Regions from separate parts of the Colwellia sp. SU-HH01217 genome, predicted to be linked through region 4. Evidence: riboswitches for the same ligand, from Rfam matches in the RefSeq annotation. Region 4 holds a riboswitch; each other region holds the start of a gene.
What was found. A riboswitch is a leader RNA that binds a small molecule or an ion and turns the genes downstream of it on or off. The one in region 4 is predicted to bind cyclic di-GMP.
Positions count from the first base shown of each region.

Region 1: linked by a shared signal. The riboswitch ahead of AC27G3_RS06600 (DUF3718 domain-containing protein) and the one ahead of AC27G3_RS13595 (GGDEF domain-containing protein) in region 4 are both predicted to bind cyclic di-GMP.
Region 2: linked by a shared signal. The riboswitch ahead of AC27G3_RS10665 (hypothetical protein) and the one ahead of AC27G3_RS13595 (GGDEF domain-containing protein) in region 4 are both predicted to bind cyclic di-GMP.
Region 3: linked by a shared signal. The riboswitch ahead of AC27G3_RS13795 (DUF3718 domain-containing protein) and the one ahead of AC27G3_RS13595 (GGDEF domain-containing protein) in region 4 are both predicted to bind cyclic di-GMP.

Region 1 covers NZ_BAAJLX010000003.1:339,010-347,218, forward strand. The annotation lists gene AC27G3_RS06565 (dodecin) at 141-356, shown strand; gene ybaK (Cys-tRNA(Pro) deacylase) at 396-872, shown strand; gene AC27G3_RS06575 (zinc-binding dehydrogenase) at 926-1,981, opposite strand; gene AC27G3_RS06580 (glucosaminidase domain-containing protein) at 2,068-3,003, opposite strand; gene AC27G3_RS06585 (methylglyoxal synthase) at 3,130-3,585, shown strand; gene AC27G3_RS06590 (porin) at 3,764-4,873, shown strand; gene AC27G3_RS06595 (DUF2750 domain-containing protein) at 5,036-5,407, opposite strand; gene AC27G3_RS06600 (DUF3718 domain-containing protein) at 5,563-5,910, opposite strand; cyclic di-GMP riboswitch class I at 5,975-6,057, opposite strand; gene AC27G3_RS06605 (RNA-binding S4 domain-containing protein) at 6,257-6,664, shown strand; gene AC27G3_RS06610 (GNAT family N-acetyltransferase) at 6,704-7,189, opposite strand; gene AC27G3_RS06615 (proline--tRNA ligase) at 7,423-8,209, shown strand, end outside.
Region 2 covers NZ_BAAJLX010000007.1:68,365-76,573, forward strand. The annotation lists gene AC27G3_RS10635 (efflux RND transporter permease subunit) at 1-114, shown strand, start outside; gene AC27G3_RS10640 (RNA methyltransferase) at 241-750, shown strand; gene AC27G3_RS10645 (DUF2986 domain-containing protein) at 780-971, opposite strand; gene AC27G3_RS10650 (hypothetical protein) at 1,010-1,438, opposite strand; gene dbpA (ATP-dependent RNA helicase DbpA) at 1,608-3,005, shown strand; gene zapE (cell division protein ZapE) at 3,033-4,253, shown strand; cyclic di-GMP riboswitch class I at 4,335-4,418, shown strand; gene AC27G3_RS10665 (hypothetical protein) at 4,510-4,713, shown strand; gene AC27G3_RS10670 (DUF2884 family protein) at 4,955-5,767, shown strand; gene AC27G3_RS10675 (DUF3014 domain-containing protein) at 6,066-6,944, shown strand; gene AC27G3_RS10680 (1-acyl-sn-glycerol-3-phosphate acyltransferase) at 6,949-7,533, shown strand; RNA gene ffs (signal recognition particle sRNA small type) at 7,637-7,733, shown strand; gene AC27G3_RS10690 (tetratricopeptide repeat-containing diguanylate cyclase) at 7,798-8,209, opposite strand, start outside.
Region 3 covers NZ_BAAJLX010000012.1:11,491-19,699, reverse strand. The annotation lists gene AC27G3_RS13805 (monovalent cation:proton antiporter family protein) at 213-2,183, shown strand; gene AC27G3_RS13800 (patatin-like phospholipase family protein) at 2,206-3,357, opposite strand; gene AC27G3_RS13795 (DUF3718 domain-containing protein) at 3,535-3,894, opposite strand; cyclic di-GMP riboswitch class I at 3,960-4,065, opposite strand; gene AC27G3_RS13790 (3-oxoacid CoA-transferase subunit B) at 4,265-4,921, opposite strand; gene AC27G3_RS13785 (CoA transferase subunit A) at 4,932-5,633, opposite strand; gene AC27G3_RS13780 (hydroxymethylglutaryl-CoA lyase) at 5,710-6,627, opposite strand; gene AC27G3_RS13775 (acetyl/propionyl/methylcrotonyl-CoA carboxylase subunit alpha) at 6,627-8,209, opposite strand, start outside.
Region 4 covers NZ_BAAJLX010000011.1:109,261-117,469, reverse strand. The annotation lists gene AC27G3_RS13600 (tetratricopeptide repeat protein) at 1-1,839, opposite strand, end outside; cyclic di-GMP riboswitch class I at 1,983-2,065, shown strand; gene AC27G3_RS13595 (GGDEF domain-containing protein) at 2,286-3,263, shown strand; gene AC27G3_RS13590 (GGDEF domain-containing protein) at 3,279-4,550, opposite strand; gene AC27G3_RS13585 (c-type cytochrome) at 4,948-5,247, shown strand; gene recQ (DNA helicase RecQ) at 5,370-7,184, opposite strand; gene AC27G3_RS13575 (thioesterase family protein) at 7,330-7,785, shown strand; gene eda (bifunctional 4-hydroxy-2-oxoglutarate aldolase/2-dehydro-3-deoxy-phosphogluconate aldolase) at 7,818-8,209, opposite strand, start outside.

The DNA.
Region 1 (8,209 bases), on a different contig from region 4:
CTAAAACCTAAGCTATTTTATTTTTTATATTGCCGGCTATTCTAACTGAATAATAATGACTTTTATATTTATTTACTGGCTAAAACAGTGCACTCAACTATCTTTAAAAAATACAATAATTACTCAGTAAGGAATAAAATATGTCTAATCATCGCACCTATAAAAAATTAGAAATTGTTGGTACTTCTCCTAATAGTATTGAGGAGGCTATTCAAAGTGCAATTTCAGAGTGTGCAATTACCATTAAAAACATGGATTGGTTCGAAGTAGTTGAAACACGTGGTCATATCGTTAATGATACGGTGGCACATTTTCAAGTAACATTAAAAATTGGTTTTAGAGTTGAGGCAAGTTAACAAGATTAACTTGCCAATACATTGTATTAAGGAAAATAGATGACGCCTGCGGTTAACCAAGCAAAAAAGCAAAAAATTGCTTTTGAACTTCATAGTTATATTCACGATGTCAACGCGAGTTCTTTTGGACTAGAAGCAGCTGAAAAATTAGCCGTTGATGCAAGTAGAGTATTTAAAACCTTAGTCGTTAATGCGGTAACAAACCATGGCGAACAACTTGCTGTTGCTATTGTTCCTGTTGAAAATCAATTGAATTTAAAGGCAATGGCTAAAGCGTTAAAGGCTAAAAAAGTGAAAATGGCCGATGCTAAACGGGTTGAAACCACTACAGGGTACGTACTTGGTGGTGTTAGCCCTTTGGGACAAAAAAAGCGATTAACAACTATCATAGATCGAAGCAGTACATCATTTAACACTGTTTTTGTTAGTGGTGGAAAACGCGGTTTAGAGATCGAATTATCGGCAAATGATTTAGCAAAAGTAACTCAAGCGACATTTGCCGACTTAGCAAGTTAACCGAGACAGTTAACTGTTCAATCAATAAATACTGTTAGTTAGTTCAATATAATTTAGCCATTAGGTTTTAATATCACCTTGCCATCACTTTTATTATTCGCGTAATGATCAATGGCTTTAGCAAAATCATCAAAGCCAACACTGGCATATATATCTGTTTGAAAAATCCCTTGAGCAAATAATTTTTGCACCTTTCGGCTTAACGATAATACTTGCCAAGGAGTAGCATCTCCAATGTATTTAGCCAACCAAAAGCCCTCTACTTTTACATTTCGAAAAATAACATCCGCCACACCAAACATGCCGCCAATAGGATTATGAGTGTCGGTTAATCGACCATAAACAATCGCGGTGGAGTTATTCGGCATCGCATTTAATACTTCTGGGGTGTCTTTATCAGCAACGGCATCAAGTAAAACCGTTGCATTAAATTGATAGCAAACTTCTTTCAATTTAGCTTTGTATTCTTCATCGGTCGTTAACAACACAGCATCAGCCCCTAAAGACTTTAACGGTTGAACATTTGTTGCACTTCGTACTGTTGCTATAGTTTTAATGCCTTTCATTTTAGCGTAACGAATTACACCTTTTCCGACTTGACTCGCTGCGGCATTAATAACGATGGCTTTTGCTTTAAGCTCAATGGCCCGTTCAATCAAACACACTGAAGTACAAGGGTTAACGATAATAGTTGCCGCTTGATCGTCAGTTAGCTCTTTTCTAACAGGTAAGCAGAAATTGGCTTTGGTAATGGCGTATTCAGCCCAAACACCATCTATTCCAGGTTGAGCAGAAAGTGCAACACGTTTTCCTTCAAGGTATTTTCCATAAATACCAGCATTTGCTTTAACAACCACACCACAGCCTTCAAAGCCAACGAAAGCACCATCTTGCGGTGGTAAACCATATTTTCCTAACAAATAAACTAAGTCGGATGGGTTAACAGGCGCAGACAACATTTTTACCAATACCTGACCTTTTCTAAGTGCCGGAATTGATTTGCTGATTAAGCTAATTCGCTCAGAAGACGGGGCTTCGGCATCATCAAAAAGCTTGAGTGAAAAACCTTTATTTACCATTTCAGTTGCGTTATTAATTATCGCAGTCATAGTTACTTCCAAGAAATTCAAGTGCCCTCAGACTAACACAAATAATTGCCTTAGTTGCTAACTTTAAAGTGAATAAAATGAATGAGCTATTGAATTAGATGAATAATATTATTATCTGAAAGGTAAGCATTATCTACCAACTGTAATTTATTATATCGAATCATAGATTTAATTTCGTCAATATATGCTTGACCACGCTCTGAGTATTTATCCAAGGTATCTGCAAGCACTAATCCGGTTATTTCTTTTTTGTTATCGCGTAGCTTTTCTCTTAATTGACGAAGCTTTTTATATGCCCCTGTCGTATTAATATTCAGCATATACCCTTCTACCGACGCTAACGGGCTTTCAAATCGTGCCAAACCATAATCACCTAATGCTTTGCGTTGTCTCTTAGGCTTCATCCCTTTACCACTGAAATCCCATTGTCCAAAAAAGGCATTACCCTCAATCGTAAACCGAGATGTTCCCCAACCACTTTCTTTAGCAGCCTGAGCTAACACTAACGAAGGCGGCATTATATCAACTCTGTTCAATAATGCTTTTCGCTTAGTTTCAGTCATTTTTTGATTATCGCTTTTAAGTACATGATATTTTATAGCGGTTAATTTAAGTACAGGTGAGTCAAGCTCTGCTTCACGAACCAATACTCGTTCTTTGAGGATATTTTCATTAGACATTAAAACTAATGGTCCCATTACACGAAAAAAAATTTCTTTTTTAACGTTAACTGGTAGATTTTTTGAAGAGTGGTGCCATCGTTCTCCAACAGAGTCAAAAGTAATTCTTGGTACTTCTCTGTTGCCTTCTTGCCAATCTTTATCAGTGTAATTGAGTGATTGAAACAAATCATTAATATCGTCTAAGGTATTAATTTTTACATGAAGAACTTTTCCTTTAGTCTGATGAGCACTGGTCGAGCTTTTTGAAACCACTTGCTCATTTGTTTGAGCTTCAAAGCCGAGCATTGAAAAGCCAAGACCGCCAGTTAGACACCAAATTTTTGTTGATAATTTTAGCACTAGAACCCCTAATTAAAATTGATTGCTTTAAATTGACTGCTTTAATTTATTCACCTTTACAAATAATAAACTTACTGTAAATTAACTGCAAAAAGTACATTACTCTTAATTAACGATACAACGAACATGAAATACAAAACGATTACTTCTGCTAAGCAAAAGTCTATTGCTTTAGTGGCGCACGATAATATGAAGGCTGATTTAATTTCATGGTGCTTAGAATACCAAGACAAATTACTCAACCATAAACTCTTTGGAACTGGCACCACAGGCGCTTTAATAGAGCAAGAAACCACATTACGAGTGAATAAACTCATTAGCGGTCCATTAGGCGGCGATCAACAAATAGGTGCATTAATTACCGAAGAAAAAATAGATATGCTAATTTTCTTTTGGGATCCGTTAGAAGCACAACCACATGATCCCGATGTAAAAGCCCTACTGCGTTTAGCCGCTGTTTGGAATATCCCTGTTGCGTGTAACCATTCAACCGCTGATTTTATTATTAACTCTTCTTTATTTGATCAAACGTTTGAGAAATCGATACCCGATTACCATAACTACCTTGAAGCTAGGAAATAACTATTTGCTAGCGCTCTCCTTTTTTAAGAAGAAAACGCTAGTCAGCCTTTAAATAATAAAACCTTTTATATCTCGATAATCGCTAAATCGACTCAAATAAGGTTTTATTATTAACATACCCCAAGTCTTTGTTATACTCACTAATAACTTATACCACCATGTATTTATCATTCAAAAAATGAACCATAAAACGCCTGCATTTTTACCTAAATTTTTTGCAACAACAACACTATCATTAGCATTATCTTCACCATTACTTGCTCAAGACTATAACTTAGATGAATATTGGCGTTATGCGCAATTATACAAAAATGAACAAGGTAATTTTTTAAACCTCTCTGGACGACTTCAAGGCGATGCCGCATATTTTGATGATCACAACAATGACTATGGCGACACACTGTGGCGACGCTTTCGTTTTGGTTTTAAAGCAAAATATGGCCATATTAATGCAGATTTAGAAGCCAGTTTAGACCTTAATAATGGCGCAAAATATGAACGCCTCACCGACGCAAATTTAAGCTGGTTACTCGACAAAAACATGAAGTTAACAGTACTAAAACACTCGGCTGGCTTTACTTTAGATGGCAGGACGTCATCAAAAAAACTTTTAACACCGCAAAGAAATAACTTAACGAATAATTTATGGTTTACCGCTGAGTACTTCACTGGTATTAGTATACAAGGCGGGTTTGATAACAATATGTCGTATAAAGGCGGTATATTTTCGAGTGATGATTCTAACGAAATTGGCCTAACAGGCGCTAGTTACTTTGCCCTTTTATCATTAACGGCTAATTATAATAAAACGCCGTTATGGCAAAAAGCGCAAGTGACTCTAGATTATGTATATAACGATGTAGATGAACAAGGCAATACCCGTGATTTTAGTCATGTAGTCAGTTTTTCAAGCAAATTAAACTTTGGCAAATGGCATATGTGGAACGATGCTTCTTATGGTCAAGGCGATTTAGAACAAAGTGATTTATGGGGGCTTGTCGTCATGCCTTATTATCAACACACCAAAGAAATACAATGGGTAATGCGATATACCTACCTAGATAGTCAGCACCTTAATGGTATTAGACTGGGAAAGTATGAAAATCAAAATATCGCAGGAAAAGGCGATAACTACCGTGAAATTTATGCCGGAATGAATTACTTAATTAACCAACACAAGCTTAAAGTTCATTTAGGAGCGCAGTATACTCAAATGAAAGACACAGCAAATGATGGCGGAAAATATAATGGCTGGGGAGTAACGTTAGCTTTTCGTAGCTATTGGTAAGTGGTTAATAGTGGATAATGATAAATAGTTTATATAAGCCGTTATTTTTTTGAAAAATCGCTTTAACGGCTTTCTTTAACGGCTTAAATTGCAGTTTACAGGAAACTTGAATAATATTCCTTCAAAAGTAGTATGAGTACTAATGTCAGTTAAGTTTTTCGGCTATAGCTTTTCTACTTCCGCTAAACTTTGAGTAAATTCGGCTAATTCTAACTCTGTGCAATCACCATCTTCAGGCCAATTTATACCAATAATAACGCCATCACTATTTAAGTCTTCGATCCAAAATTCAAACCAATCCCTTAGTGATATTTGCGCAGGCACATAGTTAGCCCACTCTTGAGTGCAATGCTGATTAGCTAACGACTGTTCAGACCATAACGGCATCACATCAGTATTCTCAAAATTAATTGAGTCGAGCACAACCCAATCTTCACTCTCTTTATCTTGCAATGCCCATAGTGTTTGGCTAGTTTTTACACTCGCTAAAAATTCAGCAAGGATGTTCGAGTTATTTGTAGTTTCACAAGTCATTAGAACTCTTTATTAATAAATATAAACTTGAAGCAATTATACGAGGTATTTGTTTAGGGAACAAACTTAATGGAGGGGTATTAAACGATGAATAAAAAAAGGGATGCAAACAGCATCCCAAACAGGTAAACACGAGCAATTCTTTAATATTAGTATTAGCTACTAATACGTTTTTGAGCAGCAGCGCTAAGTGCTGATGAGTTAATTGAAGCTATGATTTTTTTAACTTGTGATTTAGGCAGTTTGTTTATCATTAATGTGCCTGTTTCAACCGCATTATTAGATGAAGCAAACGATAATAAATTTTGACCATTACATTGCACGCCATCAAAAATTTGACGAATTTTTAATTTATTACTTTTTAAGTAAGAGCGTAGACGTTTTTTATCGTCTGCAGAAACATATTCACAAAGCGTTTGTGCCACATTAGAAGCACTAGCAACAGGACTGTAAGTCGTAGACAGGAGAACAAGAGTAGAAACAACAACTAATAACTTTTTCATTAGAGACCTTAATTTACAATTTAACTAAATAAGTGAAACGTACATCAAAGCGACCCTTTATTTGCTAGGAGACCCCGCTGTCATAGGTTTCCCCTTAGACCGGTAGCTTTGCGTAATACTTTTTCAAGTATGTTGCCGTTTCTGCTGCGGCGTATTATACAGATAAAAAGTATTAGGTGATAATTTAAAAGATAAATTGGCCAATAACTTAAACTAATTCTTGCTAATTTTGTAAACAAATAGATACATTTGTACTTAGATACTCATTACAACCTGCTGATAGACATGTTAAACTCGGTGTTGAGCACTCAGATTAATTTTATTTTACACTTTCATTGAGAATAACATGCAAGACATCCCTGAATATCAAGTTGTTGAAATTTGTGAGCAACCTATTCCACTTTGCCAGTTACTTAAAGTCGCTAATTTAGTTGGCGGTGGCGGCGAAGCCAAAATTGTGATCAGCGAAGGATATGTATTTGTTAACAATGAAGTGGAATATCAAAAAAGAAAAAAAGTTTATGAAAATGACATTGTTGAATTTAATGGTGAAGTGTTTCAAGTCGTCGTAAATGCCAACAGTAAAGTAGAAACTGTAAAGCCTATTAAAATAGCTGCTGCTCCAAGCAAAAAGCCTACAAAACAAAAAAGTAAAAAAAATGGTAATAAAGCACAACCTTCAACCTCAAACAATACACATGAAATAAGCCCAACACCTAGTACTGCCGGTAGAAGAAGACCTATTTCATTTTAGCTTGGTTATTTTGGTTTCATTGAACGTAATTTATAATGATTAAGTAATTTTCTTTTGCCAGAAAATTGCTTTTCCCATTTTAGGATCTAACTCATATCCAGAGTAACCGTACTTTTTATAAGCATTTTTGGCAATTTCATTGCCCTCTAGAACTTCTAAAGTGAGCTTACAACAACCTTTTTCTTTAGCCAACGCTTCTACTTCAATAAACATCTTCTCACTTAAGCCCAATCCTCTAAATTTAGGTAAAACGGTAACATCATGTATGTTCATCACAGGTTTTGCGCTAAAAGTAGAGAAACCTTCAATGCAATTTAAAAGCCCTGCCGCTTCGTTGTCTACATAACAAAGAATAGAAAAAACATCTTTTCGCTGTTTTAAAGACGTTATCAGATTTTCTTGAACATAATCATCAAGAGGTTCTCCTCCTCCCATAGGATCTATAGCATAAGCATTTAATAGCGCAATTAAGTCCTCGCTTTGCTGTTTATCGTTATAATCGGCGCGTATAAGTTGTATATTCATCGGTAGCTTCCCATTTAGGATCTCTATTTTTTAACGTTACTATACGCCAGTCAATATTAAAGAACAGGCAATAGATATATTTTATTGCCACTTTGTTTAACAACGATAAACGCTAAATTTTTGTTAAAAAGGACAATATATCACTTACACCTGATAAGCCGCCCTGTTAGAATGTGCGCAATATATAACACGCTTTTTATTTTACGGATCTTATTCCGAGGAAAATCCTAGCAATGCGCACGAGTCAATATTTACTATCTACCTTAAAAGAAACCCCAGCAAGCGCTGAGGTTGTTAGTCATCAATTAATGTTACGCGCGGGTTTAGTGCGTAATCTTGCTTCAGGTTTGTATACTTGGTTGCCGACAGGTTTAAAGGTATTAAAAAAAGTTGAAAACATTGTCAGAGAAGAAATGGAACGTGCTAACGCTATCGAAGTGTTAATGCCGCTGGTTCAACCTGCTGATTTATGGGAAGAGTCTGGTCGATTAGACGATTACGGACCTGAGCTTTTACGATTAAATGATCGACATCAGCGTGACTTCGTTTTAGGTCCAACGCATGAAGAAGTTATCACTAAACTTGTCAGCAATGAAATTAATAGCTACAAGCAGCTGCCGTTAAATGTTTTTCAAATTCAAACTAAATTCAGAGACGAAATACGCCCTCGCTTTGGTGTAATGCGTGGTCGTGAATTTTTAATGAAAGACGCTTATTCTTTTCATTTATCTCAAGCGTGTTTACAAAGTACTTATGATGCAATGTTTGCTGCTTATTGTCGTATATTTGAACGTTTAGGTTTAGATTATCGCCCAGTAATTGCTGATACAGGCTCAATTGGTGGTGCCGTTTCACATGAATTTCATGTGCTAGCAGATTCTGGCGAAGACGATATTGCATTCAGTGATAAAAGTGACTTTGCTGCAAATATCGAAAAAGCTGAAGCATTAGCACCTGCAGGAGAGCGCCCTGCACCAAGTCAAGAATTAACCCGTGTTGATACCCCGAATACTAAAACCA
Region 2 (8,209 bases), on a different contig from region 4:
GTACTTGCTGGTATGGTAGCTGCAACATTATTTGGGACGTTACTTGTGCCATATTTTTATATGCTCATTCAATCGATGAGAGAAAAAATAAAAGGGTCAAGTAATCCGAATTAACGATAAGAAATGATTAGATCTCTACATGCCAATCTCTAAACAAGGTTGGCATTTTTTTCAGCTCAGAACTGAAAAAATATTCACGCTTTACAGGATAATAGTGAAAAATAATTGGAATTAAGCATAATGAAAAATGAATATGTAAAAATTGGATTAATTAACCCTAAAAGTCCAACTAATGTTGGCGCAGTTATGAGGGCTGCTGGTTGCTATCAAGTCAATGAGGTTTACTTTACAGGAGAGCGCTTTGCTCGAGCAGCTAAATACAATACTGATACCAAGGATGCTAGTTTAAATATTCCTCTTTCGTGTGTGGATAACTTACTTGACAATATTGAAGGCAATATGCAAGTTGTCTGTGTCGATTTAATTGAAGGGGCAACACCGCTTCCAGAGTTTAATCACCCCGCGAATGCGCTTTATATTTTTGGACCTGAAGATGGCACAATCTCACAAGGGGTTATCGATAGGGCAGACTCAGTTGTATATGTGCCTACTGTGGGGTGTATGAATTTAGCCGCCTCTGTAAATGTTTTATTGTATGATCGCTTGGCAAAGTCTAAGAACTCTATAGCCAGTGATGCATTAATTAAAAAAAGTAGAGATACCAATAATAAAGTTAAAGTGAAACGCTAGCGCTAACGGTAGTTTTTGACTCGCTATTATTAATTGTTACTGTCTGTATGACTGCCTGTATTGCTATCTGATTCACTACATGGCGTATTATCTAATTCTGCGGCTATTTTTGCTCTTTCAGCTTTTGATATGTACTTAGGCTTGTTTGTTTTTTGCAATTTAGCATTTGTTTTTTTTAGGCGCTTTTTAAGGCTTTGATTAATTTTTTTCTTGCGATTCATTACTTTAATATTTTGATAATAAGTTAACTAAGCGCTGATTATAGCAAACTAACACTGAAACTTATAAGCACTAAAATTAAATAGGGGTACATAACCGTCGGCCTTAACGAATTTAGAAGGTATTCTTTAATTAAACCAAGTTGGCTTCGGCGACTACTTTCCCAAGTGCTGTACAATTGAAAGGCTTGATAGGAGTCATCCATTGAGGTATTAATCGATTTTTCAATAAATAATATTCTATCGATTAATCGAGATTGAAAAGTCTTCCATACGCCTTCTAATACCCAAAGAGTTAGCACTATCAAGGTAGTTAAAATAATAGGAGACTTTGAAATATACAACCAACAGCAAAGAAGTATAGCAACAAGTTTAATGACTAAGGCAAACTTTTCATAGTTTTCGATATTGTGATGTAATAGTGTCCATTCGTGTTGTAAAGCGTGAGTATCTTTGGTGAGGTGATTCATTAAACGTCCATTTATCTACTGAAAATTTTGATAATAATACACAAGATTTCCTAAGAAAACATTGGATAAAAACAAATTCCAACTATGCTTGGTTGTAACTAAGCTTTGCTGTTATTATGCGCGCCTAAATAGTCTACAAACTATATATTGTTTAACGAAGGATTTTACCTTGAGCCAGAATAAACCGACTGAATTTTCATCATTAGCACTAAACGACGACTTACTGCAAAATTTATCGTCTTTGGGCTACAAGTCAATGACACCAATTCAAGCATTGAGCCTGCCTGATATATTGGCAGGCAAAGATGTTATCGGCCAAGGGAAAACCGGTTCAGGTAAAACTGCGGCTTTTGGTTTAGGTTTATTGGCTAAATTAAATGTAAAACGATTTAGAATCCAGTCATTAATTTTATGTCCAACACGAGAACTAGCAGATCAAGTCGCTAAAGAAATTAGAAAGTTGGCCCGTACTATTCACAATATTAAAGTGTTAACTTTGTGTGGCGGCACACCATTTGGCCCACAAATAGGTTCACTCGAACACGGTGCTCATATTATTGTTGGAACGCCTGGTCGAGTAGAAGAACACGTTATTAAAGGTACCTTACAACTCGATAATTTAGAAATGCTGATCCTTGATGAAGCTGATCGTATGCTAGAAATGGGTTTTCAAGCAGCGTTAGATAACATTGTAGAGCGCGCCCCGAAAGTACGTCAAACCTTATTGTTCAGTGCAACGTTTCCTAAGCAAATTCAAGCAATTGCCCAGAATATTATGGTTAACCCTGTAATGGCTAAAGTTGAATCGACCCATGATAGCAGTAGTATTACTCAGCACTTCTATCAAGTAGCTGATGTAGAGGAGCGTTTATTAGCTGTAAGGTTACTGTTGTTGAAAAATACGCCTGAGTCTACGGTTATTTTTTGTAACACGAAGAAAGAAGCACAAGAAGTTGCCGATGAATTACATGACTTTGGTTTTAGTGTTTTAGCTTTACATGGTGATTTAGAGCAAAGAGATCGAGATCAAACCTTAATTCGTTTTGCCAATAAGAGTGTTGCAGTGCTTGTTGCAACAGATGTTGCTTCAAGAGGTTTAGATATTGATGCACTAGATGCCGTTATTAACTATCATATTGCTCGTGATAGTGAAGTTCATGTTCACCGTATAGGTCGTACTGGGCGTGCAGGAAGTAAAGGTATCGCTTGTTCTTTATTTAGTGAGAAAGAAAGTTATAAGGTTGGCTTGCTTGAGGATTACCTCGATCAAGTTATTACTGGTGAGCCTTTGCCTAGTTTATCTGTACTCGATCAAGCCCCATTGCAAAGCAAAATGGCTACACTGCAAATTGATGGTGGTAAAAAGCAAAAAGTAAGGCCTGGCGATATTCTTGGTGCTTTAACAGGTGAAAATGGTATTCAAGGATCACAAGTTGGTAAAATCAATGTTTTGGATAATTGGGCGTATGTAGCAGTAGATAAAAACGCACTTAAATTAGCCCTTAAAAAACTGGAAAAAGGGAAGTTAAAGGGGAGAACCTTTAGAGTAAGACACCTAAGCGTTTAATTTTATTGGGAGCAATTCCTGATGTCGATGAAAATAGCGTATCAACAGCTCGTTGAAACAAAGAAGTTGTCTTATGATGAGGCACAATTACTTGCTGTTAATGCGCTTAATGAACTCTCTTGCCAAGTGTCATTAACAGCGAGTGATAACTCATCTTTTTTCTCTAAGCTTCTGTGCTTAAAACTAACACCCTTGTTTAATCAAAATAGGTACATCAAAGGTATTTATTTTTATGGCAAAGTAGGGCGTGGTAAAACCATGCTAATGGACTTGTTTTATCAACATCTTGCTATTGATAAAAAAATGCGTATTCACTTTCATCGATTTATGGAAAGTGTTCACCAGCAATTAAATGAAATTTCAAATCAACATGCCTTGCAACAAACAAAACAAACGCATCCATTAAGCACTATCGCAAAAAGGTGGGCAACTAAAGTCGACGTACTCTGCTTTGATGAGTTTTTTGTGTCAGATATTGGTGATGCTATGCTTATGTCGGGCTTGCTGGACGCTCTTTTTGCCCAAGGGATAACATTGGTTGCTACCTCAAATTGTCAACCTGAAAACCTCTATAAAAATGGACTTCAACGGGCTCTATTCTTACCCACAATTCAACTGATTAATGACCATTGTCAGGTTATTTCAATTGATGGTGAAATTGATCATCGAAGATCGTTATCAGACAGTCATTATTCATCTTTGTCCCCTAAAATTACAGACACAGGAATTCCTTATCGTGATTATGTTTATCCAAGCACCGCATATCCTAACTTCTTAAGGCAACGTTTTATTGATATTACTCAGGAGAACAAGCTTGCTTCGGGTCATATTTGCATTAATCATCGGAATATTGATTATATAGCCATGCACGATAAAACGATTTACTTTGACTTCTTTGCGCTATGCTCAGGACCAAGAAGCCAGCGAGATTATATAACTCTTGCAGATATGTTTGACACTATCCTTATAGATAATTTACCACAATTTCATGGTGATTTAATTCCTGCAGTGTTTTCAGGAGTAGAGGATAGCTACCAACGAAGCGGGGTTTTAATGTCAGAACTAAGACATTTTGATGATGAAGCTCGACGTTTTATTGCGCTGGTTGACGAGTTTTACGATCAAAATATACGTCTTATTATTAGTGCTGAGGTTGATATTGATGCCTTATATCAAGCAACGCAATTAGCATTCGAGTTTGAACGCTGTCAATCAAGGTTGTTTGAGATGCAAAGAATATACTACTAAAATCAATATCTTAATGGTTTTGGTTACACTGAAATATTTTGTTACGAATAGTTGTAATCTAATAAACTTTGTGTAGAATGTTATGGCATCTGGCAAGATATTTGAAAAAATATTCGCGCAAAACCACAGATCTACGGGGAAACCTATGATGGCTGGGCTACAAAATTATATAGTGCTTAACTTATAATTTAAGTGTATTAACAGCGAACATTATTTTCCGACAATATAATAAAAAATTAAATCGGATGTAGTATTAATGAAAGTTAATTTAACAAAAAAATACCTAACTAAACTGACAGATTTAGCGGCAAAGTTTCATAAAGAAGAAGCTAGCATGACAGATTTGGTTCAGCTAAAGTTATTAATTGGTGCGTTTCAAACGTATTTGAAAAATAATAAAGTTAGCCCTGAGATTGCTTACCAATTTTCTGAAATACGTAAGTTGTCACAAGTAAAGTAAATTAGCTTACTTGTATTCTTATTTTAAGTGCTTGTTTTATGGCTTAGTTTAAGTAAGTACCGAATCACTAACTTTTAGTTTAAATAACCACTATTTAGTTTTTTTAACTTGGTAGTGCTTTGTGCTTATTGTAAGAGTTATTTTTAAGTTAATAAAAATCAAATAGTTACCCTTCTTTGCTAACTTGGCATCAGTCTTGTTATATACTTTGTAATTACAATGAAATTATAAAGGACTTCACATGAAAAACATCCTAACAGCCTCTTTATTGGTTTTAACTACAAGCATCGCTTCTGCTAGTGCTTTTGCACATCAAATTAGTTGCGATATTCAACTTGAAGCTGGCGTAAAGGTTTCTAAAGATAGCTTAGAATTTTTAGATGATTCGGAAAATAACCTCTACACAATCACCGATAACAAAGTCCTAATAGTGAAAGGTAAAACTATTGCCTTAAACGCAAAACAGCAAAGTTTAGTGACTCAATACTCGACCAGCATTAGAGATGTTGTACCAGAAGTAAAAGCGATCGCTTTAGATGCTTTATCGTTAGCTTCAGATGGGTTAACGAAAACGTTTGACGAGCTATTGGGCGAAAATAACCAAGTAGGTGCAGATATCACTACAGAGTTAGATACTATTCACCAACAAATAGAAACACATTTTTCAGCTGAGCAAGGGTTCTACCTTAATGATGATGGTATTGATGGCGATGAAATCTTTGGTGAAGACTTTGAAGAGCGTATTGAAGCTGTTATAGAAAAAGCAGTGCAAAACTCAATGGGGACTTTATTAATGGCATTAGGTAAAGAGATGCTAACTTCTGGTGGAGATATGGATGCGTTTGAAACTCGAATGGAAGATTTTGGTGAAAAAATAGAGCATGAAATGGAAACTCACGCTAAATCTTTTGAAAAACGAGGTAATGACCTATGTGCCTCAGCGGTTGCTATTGATGTTTTAGAATCAAAACTTCAAGCGAACATCCCTGAGCTTGCAGATATTGATGTTTTAACTGCAAAGCAAGGTAAATCGCATAACCAAAATAGCATTTAACGACAGCAACTGATTAAACACTTGTGACGGAATCGATTTTTTAATGTGCTTTGACAAAGAAAAATTAAGCGGCCATAAGTGTTTTATCTGTATTTGTTTTATTTAATAAATATCATTCCTGTGACATACCCTAGAATGACTTATCTTAAGCCCTCCTGAACAATTCAATACTAAAATTTACAAAATAGTTAACTTTAAAGCTTGCAACCATTAATAAAAAACGTTGCAATGACTTATCAGTTAAATTCAATGCAAAATAAATTAGTGTATTTCTTTTATTTACAATAAATAGGACATTATGGAAAATTCAGAAACCGTTGAAAATATCAAAAAGCCAAATTCTTGGGGTTTAGTGAGTGTTATTATTATTGTGATAATAGCTTTATCGGTTTGGCTTTATACGAACGAAAGTACTCCACCTCAAGAAGTTGAAGTAGAGGAAGAAATAGTTGAGGTTGTAATTGAAGAAGCTCCTTTGCCTGAAGTTGTTGTCCCTGAAATTATTACGCCTGAAGTGGAAGAGGTTGTTGAACTAGAGCCAATCATTGAGCCTGTAGACGTTAATCCGTTACCTCCATTAAATGAGAGTGATGTGTGGGTTAGAGAGCAACTTCCTTCTCTTACATGGAGAAAAGAACTCTTAAAGCTAGTGATTGATGATGACATGATTAGGCGATTAGTTGTTTTCACTGATAACTTTGCTCAAGGTACTTTAGCTTATAAATACAGTCCATTAATTTCTCCTAATGTTGGATTTTCAGCAAAAGACAAGCAGGTAGATGAAAGTAATCAAGCTCACTGGACATGGGATGCACAATCTGAAAAAAGATTTACTTCGTATATTGAACTTTTGCGTTCAATGGACAGCGATAAATTAGTCGATTGGTATATAGAAATTAAACCATTGCTCAATGAAGCCTATGCAGAATTAGGTTACCCTGAAGATGACTTTACTGAAACGGTGCAAGCAGCAATCGCTCGTGTATTAGATGCTGAAATGCCTAAAGAAGAGTTAAAAATTATTAGGCCTAGTGTAATGTATAAGTATCAAGACGCAGAAATTGAAGCGCTAGATGATGTTGACAAATTATTACTTCGTTTAGGTAAAGAGAATGTCTTGGTGATCAAATCAATCTTGCTTGAATTTAGTGAAAAGCTAGACGAGAAGTCAGAATAACTCAATGCTATTAACTGATATACCGCCTTGTGTGCCTAAAACAAATAGTACTATATCTAAATGGTTAGGGATGGTGATATTAAAAACTTTACGTTGGAAAGTAACCGGGAGCTTACCTGAGCGTAAAAAGTTTATTATCGCCATTGCTCCACATACTTCTAACTGGGATTTTATCATTTGTATCGGTGTGAAGTTAGCGCTTAATTTACGCGTAAAATCTATGGTAAAAGCATCACTCTTTGTTTGGCCGCTTAAAGGTCTATTATTAGCTTTAGGCACAGTGCCAATTCATCGTAATAGTAAGCAGGGAGTTGTTAGTCAGATGGTAGCCCAATTTAGACAAGTAGATGAGTTAATTTTAGCTATTACGCCAGAAGGAACAAGAAGCAAAACTGATGAGTGGAAGAAAGGTTTTTTACTGATTGCCTGTCAAGCGAATATTCCTGTCGTTCCTGTTAGTGTTGACTTTAAAAAAAGAACTGTAAACTTTCTACTTGCTCAAGATATTAGTGATGATATTGACTCTGAATTAGAACAGTTTAAATTGAACTTTATTGGTGTGTGCGCAAAAAATCCCCAAGCAGTTTGATTTTTTAAACAAGTACTTGCATCTTATTAATTGATTAGCGATAATCCGCGCCGTTACTATTATTTCTTACGTAATAATAGTTAGTAGCGTTCTATGGTGACCCTTTTGGTCCCCTCGCAATGATACTCTGTGAACTCGGCCAGGTCCGGAAGGAAGCAACCGCAGCAGACGACTCATGTGCCGGGGTGTGGCTATTAGGGTTACCACCACTCTTATTTCATCTAATTCTTTACTAAATAGCACACCCAAAATATATAATATGTGTTATATCGTTTTTGTCTGGTTTTGAGATTTAATTTCTTCAGTAAATAATAATACTTTGTTTCGACCCTGATCTTTTGCTGCGTAAAGCGCAATATCTGCTTGTTTATATAGTTCATCGTAATTGGCTTGTTTCATATTTCCAATGGCAACACCAATACTGGCTGTAACAGTTGACTCTAAAGATCTCGTCATTCCCTCTATACAAAGTCTTATTCTTTCGGCAAATAAAAATGAAGCCTCTTTAGTACTGTTCATATTTAAAATAACAAACTCTTCTCCGCCGATACGAGCAAATAAATCATTTTTCCGACAAAGGTCCTTAATGGTCTCTGCAATAGAAACTAGTATTTCATCACCAACATCGTGGCCAAAATTATCATTTATACCTTTAAAGTGGTCAATGTCTAACAAT
Region 3 (8,209 bases), on a different contig from region 4:
ATTAATATTAAGTAAAAGTTAACTTAAAATGTGTACAATCAAATAAAAATGCGATGTTATTTTTTTGACGGCAAAGAATTGCCGCATGGCAAACAGATGTTTCTTTTGGTTATACGAACTTTACGAGTGATATTTTGCCTTGTATAAATAGTCAATAAACCGCTTCATAAACACGCTTAAAAGATCAACTACTCTATTATTAAGGATTTTTTGTGACAGGACATATAGAGATTTTAGCCATTTTAACTAGCGCCGTTTTTATTGTATGGCTCTTTAGGCGTTTAAAATTACCAGCAATTTTGGCGTACCTAGTCGCAGGAATGTTAGTAGGGGAGCATGGTCTTGATTGGGCTCAAGGTCATGTGAATTATGATCACTTTGCAGAGTTGGGGATTGTTTTTTTATTATTTACCTTAGGCTTAGAGTTTTCTTTACCTAAATTAGTAGCCATGCGCCATTTGGTATTGCGTGTGGGAAGTTTGCAGGTTGGTATTTCGTTAGTTATTTTTATTCTGTTAGCCCTTATATTTGCACAAACTTTTAGTAGTGCATTTGTTATTGGTGGAATTTTAGCGCTGTCATCTACAGCAATTGTTGTTAGACAATTGAGTGAGTCAGGCGCGATGAAGCGTAAGTCTGGTCAATTATCTGTGGCTGTACTGTTATTTCAAGATGTTGCTGTAGTCCCATTTTTAATTATCATCCCAATGTTAGCAATGAGTGGTGATAACTCAATGTTTTTAGCGTTGGTTATGGCGCTAGTTAAAGGTGTTGTGGTTGTTAGTGTATTGATGTTGGCGGGGAAATGGTTATTGCCTCGTCTCTTTAATACTATTGCACAGGTTAGAACTGACGAGCTTTTTGTGTTAACGACATTGTTGGTGACTTTGGTTGCTTCAGCATTAACGCAGTGGTTTGGTTTATCAATGGCTTTAGGAGCCTTCCTTGCGGGGATGATGCTTGGTGAAAGTCAATACAAACATCAATTAGAAGCAGATATAAGGCCTTATCGAGATATTTTACTTGGATTGTTTTTTATTACTGTCGGGATGAAACTCGATATTGCCGTATTACTTTCATCGCCTTGGAGCATTCTGGCTATTATGCTTTCATTTATGGCAATTAAGGTTGTTGTGATCAGGTTACTTGCTGTGCGTGCTGGTGAGGCGTCTAAAGACGCTTGGGCTGCTGGATTTATGTTGTGTCAAATGGGAGAATTTGGTTTTGTATTAATCGCGCTAGCAAGACAAGTTGAAATTCTTCCTTTAGATATCGCATCTTTAATGCTGGGTGCCGGTGTTATTAGTATGGCTATAACGCCATACATTATTAACAATGCAAGACAATGGGGGGTATGGTTAAGTCAAAATAAACAACTTGATACAGAACGTTTACAGCAACTTCCGGAGAATGATAATTTAAATGATCACGTTATTATTTGTGGGTTTGGCCGTGTAGGTCAAACCGTCAGCCGATTTTTGAAACAAGAGTCTATTAAGTTTGTTGCTATTGATATAGATCCGCTGCGTACCTGTAAAGCACGAGATGCAGGAGAGAACATATTATTTGGCTCTTCAAGGCAAGCTGAATTACTGCAAGCAGCCCACTTATCAACAGCTAAGTTAGTGGTAATCGCTTTTGGTGAAGACAGGCAGTCGGTAGAAGTCATACAAAAAGTACGTTCATTGTCTCCTGAGGTGCCTATATTGGTAAGAACTCGAAATGATGATCAATTAGCGCTTCTTCAAAAAGCTGGGGCAAATGAAGTAGTACCTGAAAGTTTGGAGGGTAGTTTAATGCTTGTTTCTCAGGTGCTTTCTTTATCAGGCGTTCCAATTTCTAGAATTATCCGTCGGGTACAAAAAGAGCGAAAAAACCATTACAACCACCTTCACGGTTTTTTTCAGGGTGAACATACTGATATGGGACCAGAGGCCATTGATAGGATAGAGTTTGCTCATGCAATATTATTAACCGATGGTGCTTTTGTTATTGGACACACTATTCAATCGTTGAATTTAGCACGTAGAAGGGTGAGTATTATTGCCCTTAGAAGAGAAGATCAAGAAATTGAAGACCCTGATGAAAATACCATACTTAAACCTCAAGATACGTTGATATTACGAGGTAAACCTAGAAGAGTTGAACGCACAGAGCGGTATTTAAACGAAGGCGACAAATAAGAAAGTAACGCAAACTGAGTTTTTATAAAGATAAAAAATCTCTTATTTGTGTCTCTTTCTCTAGGGCATCTTTATAGCCTAGTTTAATTAATTTTCGGCAATAGTTCTTTTCAAAAAGTAAGTAACTAATCAAACTTGATTCAGAGTCATTGCTGATACCCACTGATCTTAATAATAAACGTATAGATAAAGGCAGTTCATGATAATGATTGAGCGCAATATGATTAAAGTCTGCGCTAGGGTTAAGTACCAAACTGTCAATATGCTTTAAACCTTGCTCTTTATCTCTAGCTTCTTTGGAGATTAGAGATAAAGTACTATTAACTCTATCCATCCGTTCTATATCACTTTTAAGGGTATCTGAAAAAACACTGTCAAGCAAATGGCCCGCAATGGTTGCTGTACTAGGCGGATGAGGGTTATTTTCATTGGCAAAGAGGGGATTTTTAGGTTGCTCAACGCCTATCACTAAAATACGCTCAGCTCCTAAATGTATCGCAGGACTTAAAGGTGATAATTGATGTACTGAACCATCACCATAGTGCTGGCTTTTTATTTTAATGGAAGGAAACACTAATGGAATTGCCGCAGAAGCCATTAAGTGCTCACTATTGATTTGACATGGCTCGCCACGGCGTTTCGCCCTGAACCATGGCTGAATACCATCTTCAGATTGAAAAAAACTAATAGAATTGCCTGTAGAATAATTCGAAGCCGTAATTGATAACGCAGATAAATAACCATTATCTATGTTTTTATCAATACGGCTAAAGTCAACAACTTGGTTTAGTAGAGCTCTTAATGGGGCATTATTGAGTAAACTTCGAGATGATTGGTTAGCGTAATCTGCTTGAAAGCTACCCAAAACACCTTGGGTAATATTATTAAAAACCCTGATTGGGTCGCTATGATAAATACTATGTGTATGTAAAGACTTCCACATCCATTCTAATTTCTTAACACCTAGATGAAAACAAGATGCATAGCATGACAGTGCAGTCGAGTTAATCGCTCCTGCAGATGTCCCGCAGACTATGGGAAAAGGTATGCCGTGATTGCGAGGAATAAATGTTGCAATAGCTGATAATACACCTACTTGATATGCCGCACGAGCGCCACCACCAGTGAGGAGTAATGCATTTTTACTATTTTTATATGTTCTTTTTATTGCCATGTTCAAGTACTGCTAGGTGATATAAGTTAAGTGTATGGATTTTTTTTATTATTAACATCATAAATAATTAAAATTATTCAAAAAAAAAAGCCAGCAAAGCTGGCTTTTTGAAGCGACATAGAATTATTAACTAGTAAACATTGATGCTAAGCATTGACACCTACTTGAAAATAACTTTCAGCTGCTAACGCGTTCGTTAGCTGCGTCTATTAATGGTTGCGATCCATTTTGAATAAGTGCTAAGTTCGCTGAAACAACTTTCTTTGGTAATTTTGCAATCATCAAAGTACCTGTTTTAACAGAACCTTTTGCAGCAGCAAATTCCAACAAGTTTTTACCGTTACATTGAATACCTGAGAAGATACTACGAATTTTTAATTTATTCGTCTTTAAAAAAGAACGCATGCGTTTTTTGTCGTCGGCAGCCACATATTCACAAACGCTTTGAGCGATGTTTGAAGCTTGTGCCTTCGGCGTCGATACAACAGACGTCAATAATAAAGCAGTAATGGTAGAAGCTAGTAATAATTTTTTCATTTTATTAACCTTTTAATTAATTAAGTTAGTTAGTAAAAGAAAAAACCACAGGATGTACCTAATAACGAGGTGACTCCGCTGTCATAGATTTTATAATTATTGCTAAAAATAAAAACCCTTAGACCGGTGGTTTTGCGTAACATGTTTTCGCATGTCTTGCCTTTTCTTTGTCACCTTCAGTATTGCTAAATTCATTACAAATTGCAACTTTACAGCTACTTTTATTGGTTGTTTTTTGTACTTTTGATTTTTTTGTCATTGTTAAACAGTAGTTTAAAAATCAAGTTATACAATATACCGTTTTATGTGTTCGAAAAAATTAATATTTTATATTAATAGCCTGTTAATTTTATGTTCATTTTTATTACAATTAAAATTGCATTTCAGGTACATTTTCGGGCACTACTAGCTCACCTTCGGTTAGTTTTATAATTTCATCAACAGAAACACCTGGCGCGCGTTCGATTAAATGAAACTTTCCCTCTTTAATTTCTAAAAAGGCTAAATCTGTTAATACACGTTTAATACAACCTTTACCTGTTAATGGTAATGAGCAGCTATTTAGTAACTTTGATACACCATGTTTAGAGGCATGTGTCATAGTGACAATAATATTATCAGCGCCAGCAACTAAATCCATTGCGCCACCCATACCTTTAATTAGTTTTCCAGGGATCATGTATGAGGCGATATTACCTTGAATGTCTACTTCAAAAGCGCCTAATACGGTTAAATCTACGTGGCCGCCACGGATCATGGCAAAAGACTCTGCAGAGTCGAAAAGTGAAGCGCCTGTAGCCATAGTAACGGTTTGCTTACCAGCATTAATTAAGTCGGCATCTATCTCTTCTTCGGTAGGGAATTGCCCCATACCCAATAAACCATTTTCAGACTGTAGCATGACTTCTATATTCTCTGGTACGTAGTTAGCAACTAGCGTTGGAATACCAATACCTAAATTAACATAAAAGCCATCTTCTAGTTCTTGAGCAACACGTTGTGCTATTTGTTCTCGTGTTAAAGCCATTGGTAATCTCCTAAGCTTGGCGAACAGTACGTTGTTCGATTCGTTTTTCAAATGAGCCTAAGATAAGGCGATTAACATAAATACCAGGGGTATGTATCTGGTCTGGATCTAGCTCACCAGGTTCTACAATTTCTTCCACTTCAACAACGGTAATTTTACCTGCTGTTGCGGCTAATGGGTTAAAGTTACGCGCGGTTTTTCTAAAAACAAGATTACCGTATCTGTCAGCTTTCCAAGCTTTAACAATGGCAAAATCACCTGTTATTGAAGGCTCTAAAATATAATGTCGACCGTCAAACTCTCTTTCTTCTTTCCCTTGAGCGACAGGAGTTCCATAACCCGTAGCAGTATAAAAAGCAGGAATTCCAGCACCGCCAGCACGCATTTTTTCCGCTAATGTACCTTGGGGCGTTAATTCAACTTCTAACTCTCCTGCCATCATTTGGCGTTCGAATTCTGCATTTTCGCCAACATAAGAAGCGATAATTTTTTTTATTTGGCGATCCGGTAATAAAATACCTAAACCAAAATCATCAACACCACAGTTATTAGATACCAAAGTTAATCCTTTAGTACCTTTTCTTTTTATCTCGTTGATTAAGTTTTCTGGGATACCGCAAAGACCGAAACCACCAGCAATAACTGTCATATTGTCAGTTAATCCTGCCATGGCTTCTTCATAGCTTGACACTACTTTGTCAAAACCTGCCATTTGAAACTCCTTTCTATTTGTTAGTTACTATTAATTTAGCCACATTAATTTTTCATTAAGTGCGCAATAGAGTGTATTAACACTGTGCACGGTAAGCATTTGATACTTTGGACACAGGCGATTTTTCTAATTTGTCACTGATAAACCAACCTGCTTTGAGCAGCTTGTCAAAATTAATTCCGGTCTCAATACCTAAGCCGTTAAGCATATAAACTACGTCTTCTGTTGCAACATTACCAGAAGCCCCTTTAGCATAAGGGCAGCCGCCAAGTCCCGCAATAGCACTATCGACCACCATTACACCCATTTGCATAGCGGCGTAAATGTTTGCTAACGCTTGACCATAAGTATCATGAAAGTGAACAGCTAACTTAGCCATCGGCACACGTGCACTTACCGCCTGTAACATCTTTTGTACGCTAGCAGGCGTACCTACACCTATAGTGTCGCCTAGGGATATTTCATAGCAGCCCATTTTGAAAAGCTGTTCAGCAACTTTTGCTACTTTCTCTGGTTCAATAAAGCCATCATATGGACAACCAACCACACAAGATACATACCCTCTTACGGGGATGCCTGCCGCTTGTGCAGCCTGCATAATAGGTTCGAATCGGTTCAGGCTTTCTTCAATTGAGCAGTTGATATTTTTCTGGCTAAAGGCTTCTGAGGCAGCACCAAATATAGCAACTTCATCAGCATTCACTGCTAATGCCCCTTCAAAACCTTTCATATTTGGTGTTAAAGCTGCGTATGTTACTCCGCTCTTTTTATTTATTCCTTGAAAGACTTCTGATGATGTTGCCATTTGTGGCACCCATTTAGGGGAAACAAAGCTACCACTTTCAATGTAGTTCACCCCAGCAGCTGATAATTGGTTAATTAGTTCTATTTTATCTTCAGCGGAGACCGGCTTTTTTTCATTTTGCAAGCCATCTCGAGGACCTACCTCAACAATTTTTACTGAAGTGGGAAGAGAGTATTGTAGTGTTGTCATTATTGGTTTTCCTCACAAACGAATGACAACAGTGCGGCACCACCATCAACCATTTCACCTTCTGCAAAGTAAACAGCTTCAATTACTCCGTGTTCTGGTGCACGAATTGTGTATTCCATTTTCATTGCTTCCATGATAACTAAAGGTTGATCTTTCTCGACTTTATCACCTGCATTAATCAAAACGCTGACCATGGTACCGTTCATAGGTGCAATCAGCCCACCGTGTGCATCATCAGCAGAACTATCGCCGCAATCAGGCAGAACTTGGGTGAAATTAAATACGCCATTTTGTCCATTTCTGTTGCAATACAAGCTCAGATGATTATTGAAATAAGCAATAGTAGCTTGGCTTCTATACCCATCGATAGTAGCTGTTAATACATCACCATTTAAACTACCTTGGCAATGAAGGGGGAGATTATCTGTAGTGCTATTATTAATAGTTATTAAAAAGTAAGTACTAGCCCCCTGACGCTTTTGCTCGACTTCGATATGATATTCAACGTCATTAAAAGAGAGAGTTAACTGCTGAGTATGTGCATCATTTAAACGCCAAGCATTGGTACTATTCCAAGGAGAGTAGGGGTCATTACTATTAGCGGCGCTACTTTGGGCTATATTTTCTTGGGATAATATTAAATATAAAGCTGCCATTGGCAGTTCATTCGTTAATATTGGATCATTTGTGTGAAAAATTAGATCATTATGTTTTTCAATAAAGCCAGTATCTATATCAGCTTCAACAAAAGGTTTACAAGTTGCTAGGTTGTAGAGAAATTCGATATTAGTGGTAACACCGTTAATTCGATATTCACTTAATGCTTTAGCCAACCGTTGAAGTGCTTTTTCACGGTTTTCGTCCCAAACGATTAGCTTTGCTATCATGGGATCGTAAAACACACTCACATCATCACCTTGACGAACACCTGTATCGATACGGACATTGTCACTTTCTATAGGAGTTTGTAAAAACTCTAAGTTGCCAGTGGCTGGTAAAAAGTCATTGTTTGGATCTTCCGCATATATTCTTGCTTCAAACGCGTGGCCTTTGATTTTTAACTGGTTTTGAGTTTTAGGTAAATTTTCTCCTGCGGCCACTCTTAATTGCCATTCAACAAGATCTTGCCCACTGATCATTTCTGTTACGGGATGTTCGACTTGCAAACGAGTATTCATCTCCATGAAATAGAATGAACCGTCGACATCAAGCAAAAACTCAACGGTACCAGCACCTTGGTAGCCAATTGCTTGTGCAGACTGAATGGCTGATTCACCCATTTTAGCGCGTAGTGTTTCACTCATACTAAACGCTGGCGCTTCTTCGATAACTTTTTGATGGCGACGTTGAACAGAGCAGTCGCGCTCGAATAAATAAACAGCGTGTCCATGGTTATCACAAAACACTTGGATTTCTACATGACGAGGTTGCGTTAAATACTTTTCAACCAACATACGATCATCACCAAAAGATGAATTAGCTTCACGCTTAGCTGCAGAAAATCCTTCAGAAAACTCATCAGCGCTCCACACTTGACGCATGCCTTTGCCACCACCACCAGCTGTAGCTTTAAGCAAAACGG
Region 4 (8,209 bases):
TGCTGCGGTTTCGCTTAATCGAGATAAAAATATATAAGGGTCGATATCTTGCACACTTGGCGTATCTAGTGTGAAGCTTATATTAACTGAAAAATCTCCTAAATTGGCAAAAAATCTTACTTTCAATGCTTCTTTTAGTTGGTCAAATCGTTTTTCAACCTGATGGCTAGTTTGATGTGGGTATAGCAGTAAATATTCACCGTCATTAATTAAACCTGCTGAGTCAAATTCACCAATATGCTCATTAATTAGCGTGGCAATCGTTTTACTAACCTCTGTTGTTATTTTTTTATTAAACTTAAAAGTAAGTTCCTTCCAGTTATCAATAGCGATATAACCAATAGAAATAGGGTAGCTATACTTTCTCGCTTGCTTGTAAGCACATTGGTATATTTGCTTAGTTTCTATCGGACTCGCTAAAAAGTAACTTGGTTTTTCTATCTCTTCATAAGCAAGGTTAATGCGTTTAGATCTTTCTCTGAAGGCATAAATAGCGATAAATAATATTAGTGCAACCAATAACACAATTAAAAATAGAATAATGTAGCTTTGTTTTTGAAATTTTTTAGAAAAAATTGCCGACAACTCACTTTTTTCCGCAAGCTTTATCACTAACTGTCGGCTTTTATCTTGCTCTGGTAAGTTGCTATTTTTTAACAATACATTAGATAATTTGTTATCAACAAACTCGTTATTAATAGCAATATATCGATTGAGAAGTTGTAAAGCTTCTGCGTACTCACCCTTTGATTGATGCATCGCAGAAAGCAGTAAATACAATTCTACTTGTTCACTGGTCAACTCAATACTGTCCATAAGTGTTTCGGCTTTTAGTAACAATTGATGAGAAAACTCAAGATCGTTATTGGCTTCACTCGTTTTAGCCAACGCGATTAATGTACTTAAATAAGGTTTATTTAAGCCATTCTTTTTAAAAATTTGTTCAGCTTGAACAAGTGCTTTATTTGAATCTTGATAGTTTTTTTGCTGATAAAGAATTTCACCTAAACCAAGCTCAGCATAAGCAAGACTCACATTAGACGCTTTATTTTTAGCATACTTTTTAGTTTCCCAGTAAGCATTGTAGGCATCATCTAACTGACCTAACCTATGATAGGCACGCGCTATATTAAAGTAAGTACGATCGAGCTCACTACTTAAATTGGCATCGTAGGTTAATTTTAAAATCTTTTGATTAATGGTCAGCGCTGTTTGAAAGTCGCCCAAATAATGATGTGCGGTAGAAATGATTTCTAATAACTCAATATTTTCAGAGAATGTTTGGTTTTTTTCTATGATACTTTCCACTTCTTGAAGATCAATAAGTGCTTCAGAGTATCGATAAACTAACGCATACGCCATTGAGCGATAAGCTAAAGCGAGCGATAAATAACGAGTATTAGCCGTGCGTTTAGAAATTAAAATCGCTTCGTTCGCAACTTCTAAAACTTTATAATATCGCCCTTTGGCATAATAACCTGAAGCCACTTTAAGTAATAAGTTGAGCTTTAATGGCAATTTATTGATAGAAAGTGTTAAACCATCCATTGCAAATTGAAATGCACGATCAACATCGTTTTGATTTTCAGCGACATCGGCTAATAATATAAATATTTTAGCCAGAGTGTTTTTTGTGTATAACTCTCGATTTTTTATGATATCGCTTGATAGAGTAATAATATCATCGGCAATTAACGCGTTTTTATTTAACTTAAAAAGGTCTTCCACTTTTTGAGTATGTTTTTCAACCGAGAGTGAAATTGCGATATCTTCCGCCGCAAAAGCACTTAATGCTTGTAAGTTACCTAAAACAAGCAGCATTAATATCCTTAATTTCATCACGAAAAAAACACCTATAAGCACTTGGCTGAATTGAATTTAAAATTGTACCGTATTTATTTATTTTCTGTTAGAACGAATAAAATAAAAATTTATAGTGTTAATTTTTATTTGTTGTCTTATACTACGCATGAGCTTCTAAAGCTCGACAAGGGCAAATCTGATTAAAGTCAGAGACGCAAAGTTACCGGTCTAAAGGGAAACCTATGATAGCGGGACTGCCAAATTTAGATATAGTGGGGGCTTGTCTATTTTTTTCAGTTGCTTTCATTCCGTGTATGCTTTGCGTGCCTTCCCTTCTCTTTCTTAGAACTCATCAAAAAACCTTTAATAAAATAACTTATATTCTTCTTTAAAATCCAGTAAGTTTCGTATTTAATACTAGATGTTTTTATAAATTTACTAGAAGATGTTTACTCCTTTTATTTGATTATTAAGGCAACTCATTGAAGTACCATGACTCTATAAAACAAGCCAATCAAATAATGGCTTTAACTATTGAGCAATTAACCCAATGGCAACTCGCTGCAACACCAATCAATTATGCTGTATGTTATGAATATAACAGTCAAAAAAATCCCGCGTTATCATCAAGTATTCACAACCAAATTAATGACAAGAAAACCATTGATAACTTTTTTATAGAAGAAGTTTATAAAGCGCATGTGTTAGGACAAAGTAAATTTCGCGAAAGTATGATTGTCGAGTTAGATAATGTTCTCAGAAATTTACTAAAAAATAGCTCAACCTCTTGTGCGGCGACCAAAGACTTTATCCAGCAACTCGAAAATAGTATTGCGAATCTTGAATCCGTACAGGATCCTATTGTTCATAGTGAAATTCAGGCCATTTGTTCAGCTTCTTCTGCCTTTGCTGACACACAAAATAAGCTCCAATTGCAATTAGTCCAATCACACCAACAAAGTGAAAGTTTACGCCAAGAACTAAAAGAGATCCGAAAAGAGATTGATTTAGACCCAGTTACCGGCTTGTATAATCGCAAAGCAATATCTCAACATATCGAACAATGGCAAAGCCAAGATCCAAATAAAAGAATTGCAGTTATTATTATTAATGTGGATCAGTTATCAGACTTTAGTCAACGTTTCGGCGATTTATTAGGCGATGTTATTTTATCAAAAATAGCTAATAAAATAAGTAGTTATGTAAAAAGTAGTGGCATTCCTGTAAGAACGGGAGGAGATGAATTTCTTATTTTATTGCCCGAAATGGACGAAAGCAATGCGACCGAAATAGCTGATAAGATTAATATTGGCGTACAAAAGCTTCGATTTGTCAGTGTTCAAACTGGTGTGCGTTTACCCAAACTGGCTATTTCTTTAGGTGTTAGCGCCGGACAATTAAATGAACCAATAGAGCAATGTATTGATAAAGCAAAAGCATCAATTTTACCTAAAACATAAAGCATTTAGTCTGTACTATATATTTTGATAATAACGTGTACTGGCTTGTGCCATCACCGCACAGTTTCTACCTCGACTTTTTGCCGCATACAAAGCTTTATCAGCCTGAATAATTAATTGTTGTGTTGATAATGCATGGTTAGGAAATATTGACGCACCGATTGAAAGCGTTATCTTTCCTAAATTTTGTCCTTTATAGCTTAAATTAAGCTCATTAATACAAGCAATTAACTTTTCTGCTAAAACAAAGGTATCGCGTAAATTTGAGTCAGGGCAAATAACAATAAACTCTTCACCACCATATCGACAGGCGATATCCTCTAAGCGTAAGTTATCATTAAGTTTTTCTGCAATACTTTTTAATACAAAATCACCCACCTCATGACCAAATTTATCATTAAATAGTTTGAAGTGATCTAAATCAATCATCAACACCGCAAGATGATTTTCATGGCGTTCTGCTCGATGAAGTGCAGGTTCAAAGGCTTCCATCATAAATCTTCTGTTATATAAATTAGTTAACGGATCTCTAATCGCTTGGTTTCTCAATTCATCCTTTAAACGTAAATTAGAAAAAGCAAAGCTAATTTGTTCCGCTAAGTTGGTGATCACTAATCTAAGCTCTTCACTTATGACTTGCTCTTGCCTAATAAAATGTATGGTGCCAATTATGCCCTTTTCATCAACTAAATTAACATTCATAGCATGTTGATTAATCGCACATTGCTCTGACGAGCATACGTTAAACTTCTCAACATTAGCGTCGTTGATAATATTTACATGTTTATCTTGCCAACACTGAGTCGAAATAGTGGCTATTTCGTTGGTCCATTCTGACCCCCAATGCGCTAACTCTTTTAATGTTTCGTCTTCTTTTATCAAAAAAACAGCCCCACTAAGAGAGGGAAGCAACCGAGGAATAATAGTACGCAATACCCGTGCAGCATCATCAAAACCATCAACACTGTTAAGCATAGTGCTCATAGTTTGGATTAAGGTAAGTTCTTTTGTGTGACTAACTAACAACTGTTCTTGAATGTTTTTTTCTTTTTGTATTTCGTTTCTCATTAGCCGAATAGTTAGCCAAGAAAACAACGCAATCAGCAGCAATGTTAACAAAGCTACTAGCAATAAATACTGGCGTAACTCGGGGGCATTATTTAAATAGCTAATAAAAGGCTGGGGTAATACTTTGTTTAATTGGTATTCAACCACAGTGAAATTAAGCGCAAACGCGCCAATCACAATTAACATTGGAAAAATGATTAATCTATAATGCAGTTTCATAACTTCGTTTACTTTTACAGGTGAACATTAACTTTACTCAGAGGGTAGGTATTATTACGAAGGTTAATCCTGAGAGTTAATATTATTTATTATCGGTTCTGTACTTATATTCATTCCTTTCGCTTACATAGAACAATAAACAGACAAACTCGAACTAGTATAGCCTGTAAACTAGAAATGTAAAATTTTGGTACATTTAATTCATCAAAATTGTCAAATATAATGGATTATTGCTATTTTTTGCTGTTTATTAATTCGACAAATGGTATGTTATTTAGTGAAGTTAACGGGTTAACTTTGATGGAAAACAAATAGTGTCAAAAAAAGCAAAGACAACCTAAAATTTTTAGATATAATTACAGAATAAATTTTAATCATCCAAAGAGATATAATAACTATGAAGAAATTAACTATTGCTCTCGCAACAACCGTCCTGATGTCTTCTCCTGTTTTTGCTGGCGATGCAGCTGCTGGTAAAGCAAAAGCTGGCATGTGTGCAGCGTGTCATGGCGCAGCTGGTATTTCTGCTATTCCAATGTACCCAAACCTTGCTGGTCAAAAAGAAGCTTACCTTGCTAAGCAATTAAAAGACTTTAAGTCTGGTGCACGTAAAGATCCTGTTATGGCGCCAATGGCTATGGCATTAAGCGATGAAGATGTTGCTAACATTTCTGCTTATTTTGCTAGCTTAAAATAGTTTATAAACGATAACGTTATCGGTTGTAACCTATAAATAGCTTTATTTTAAGCACAAAAAACGCTCTTGGAGCGTTTTTTTATATCTACAATAAAGGCAATGCTAACTACCTGCAATACGACTTAAGTAAGGTGTTGTTGAATAAGTTGCAAAAAAGGTTGTCCATAACGCAATAACTTAGTATCACCAATACCATTAATGGTTAAAAGCTCTGACGTTGATTTAGGTTTTACCCGAGCTAGTTCAGAAAGTGTTGCGTCATTAAAGACAATATAAGGTGCAATATCTTCCGCATCAGCAATTTCTTTACGTAATGAACGCAGCTTGGTAAATAACTCCCGATCGTAACCTTTGCTTGGTTTAGCATTTTGCCAATAACTGGCTTTTTGTAATCTCGGGCTTGCTAGCATCAATGGCTCTGTCGCCTTTAATACACTACGTGCCGCTTCAGTTAAAACCAAAACTGATTGCAGTTCAATATTTTGCTGCAAGTAACCTAAGTGAATAAGCTGGCCAATAATAGAAAACCAATAACCTGCTGTTTTATTTTGACCAATACCAAAGGTTGACACTTTATCATGCGAATTTTTCTTAATAGTTGGCGTAACAACACCTCTTAAGACTTCAATGACATAACCAATATCACCTTGTTGATTAATACGAAATATACAAGAGAGCACCTTTTGTGCTTCTTGCGTGCCATCGAATAGGCTAGGTGGGTCTAAACAAATATCACAATTACCACAGCCTTGTTCGGTGTATTCAGCAAAATAATTTAGTACCACCTGACGTCGGCAGGTTTGAGAGTCAACAAAGCCTGTCATTGCGCCAAACCGCTGAAGCTCAACATTTACTCTGTGTTCGTTTTCTCCTTCACTGATCCGTTTCTTAATTCGAACAATATCTTTTTCATCGTGAAGAAATAGTGCTTCTGCTGCCAAACCATCTCGTCCTGCGCGACCAATTTCTTGGTAATAAGACTCTAAAGTTTTCGGTGGATCATAATGAATAACAAATCGTACATTTGGCTTGTTAATCCCTAACCCAAAGGCAACAGTTGCAACAATAACTTGAATATTATCTTTGGCAAAACCTTCCTGTACCGTATTTCTTATTTCTAGTTCCATGCCTGCGTGGTACGCGGAGCAATTAATCCCTTTGGAGGCCAAAAACTTACTGAGTTTTTCAACTTGCCAACGGCTATTACAATAAATAATACCGCTATCTTCTCTTTTTTTCTTCAAGTAGCCATAAATTTGCTGCTCACCATTATATTTACTTGCCAAGGTCAATCGTATATTAGGCCTGTCGAAACTATCTAGGTGAATATACGGATCATTAAGTTGAAGTTGCGTTAAAATATCTTTTCGCGTTGTCACATCAGCCGTTGCTGTGAGCGCCATTAAAGGTACATAGGGAAAGTTTTGTTTAATGCACTGTAACTTTGTATAAGCCGGTCTAAAATCATGGCCCCATTGAGAAATACAATGCGCTTCATCGATGGCAAATAAACTAATATGAATCATCGACAGTTGTTGTAAAAAGTAATGATTGCTTAAGCGTTCTGGCGCTACATACAACAATTTTAACTCTCTGTTTTCCAAACGCTGAAACACTTGATTAATTTCAGCACCATCTAAAGTTGAGTTGATAAATGCTGCCGAGATTCCCTGACGAGTTAAACTATCCACTTGATCTTTCATCAAGGCAATTAACGGAGAAACAACTATGGTTACTCCAGGCAATAAAGTAGCCGGCAATTGAAAACACATTGATTTTCCACCACCTGTAGGCATTAAAACTAAACTGTCTCTGCCTTGTAGCAATTGCTGAATAATGGCTAATTGCCCACTTCGAAATGTTTGATAACCAAAGTGATGTTGCAAGCTGTCGTGGAGTGCTTGTTCATTAGTGGTGGTATTAGGGAGGTTCAACAAAAAATCACTTAGATAATATCAGGAAGGCTAGTTTACCTCATGCTGATTAAGGCATGCAATTTGTTCGTCTTTAATTTTATCGATTTATTAATAAAACTGAGGTAACCTAACAAACACAGTCATCCGACCAGATGGTCATTACTTTATGAATAAAGAACTAATTTATCAACAAATAGCTGAACTTTGGACACTAAACATGCCATTTAATCAGCTACTTGGCCTTAAGATAACTCAATTTAACAGTGAACAATCGGAAATTCGCTTTGTTTGGCAAGATAAACTTATTGGAAACCCTGTACAGAAAATTCTACACGGTGGTGTAACCGCTTCTGCACTCGATCTTGCTGGAGGAGTAGTTGCTGCTGCTCATATTATTGAGCAATTAGACGATCTTTCTTCAGAGACAATTCAACAAAGCCTGAGAAAACTAGGAACCATTGATTTACGGACTGATTTTTTACGCCCTGGTAGAGGAGAGGCCTTTGTTGCGACCGCTAAAATTATAAGAGGTGGTAATAAAGTCGCCGTTGCTCGCATGGAATTACACAACGAGCTAGGCGATCATATTGCCTTTGGAACCGGCACTTATATGGTGGGATAGCTATGTTTATCCCATTTCAATTCTAAAATTAGCTAGTTTGCCGCTTTACACGCATGAGTAATAGCAGACCACTCTTGGTTTTTAACCCATTCGGGTTTAGCTACCCAAGTCCCACCTACCGCAAAAACATTCCCTAGTTTAAGGTAGTCTTGTTGATTACTTTCATTAACACCACCTGTTGGACAAAATACTATTTCTTTAAAAATAGAAGACATCGCTGAAATAAAAGGCGCGCCACCTGAAAGTGAAGCAGGGAACAATTTCAACTCGGTATAACCATGCTCAACGGCTAATAAAATATCAGACGCGTTTGAAACACCTGGCAATACTGGCACAGGGCTTTTCGACAGAATATTTAATAAGCTCGCCGATATCGTTGGCGTAATAATAAAGTCGCTGCCGGCTTCAATTGCCTTTTGATAAA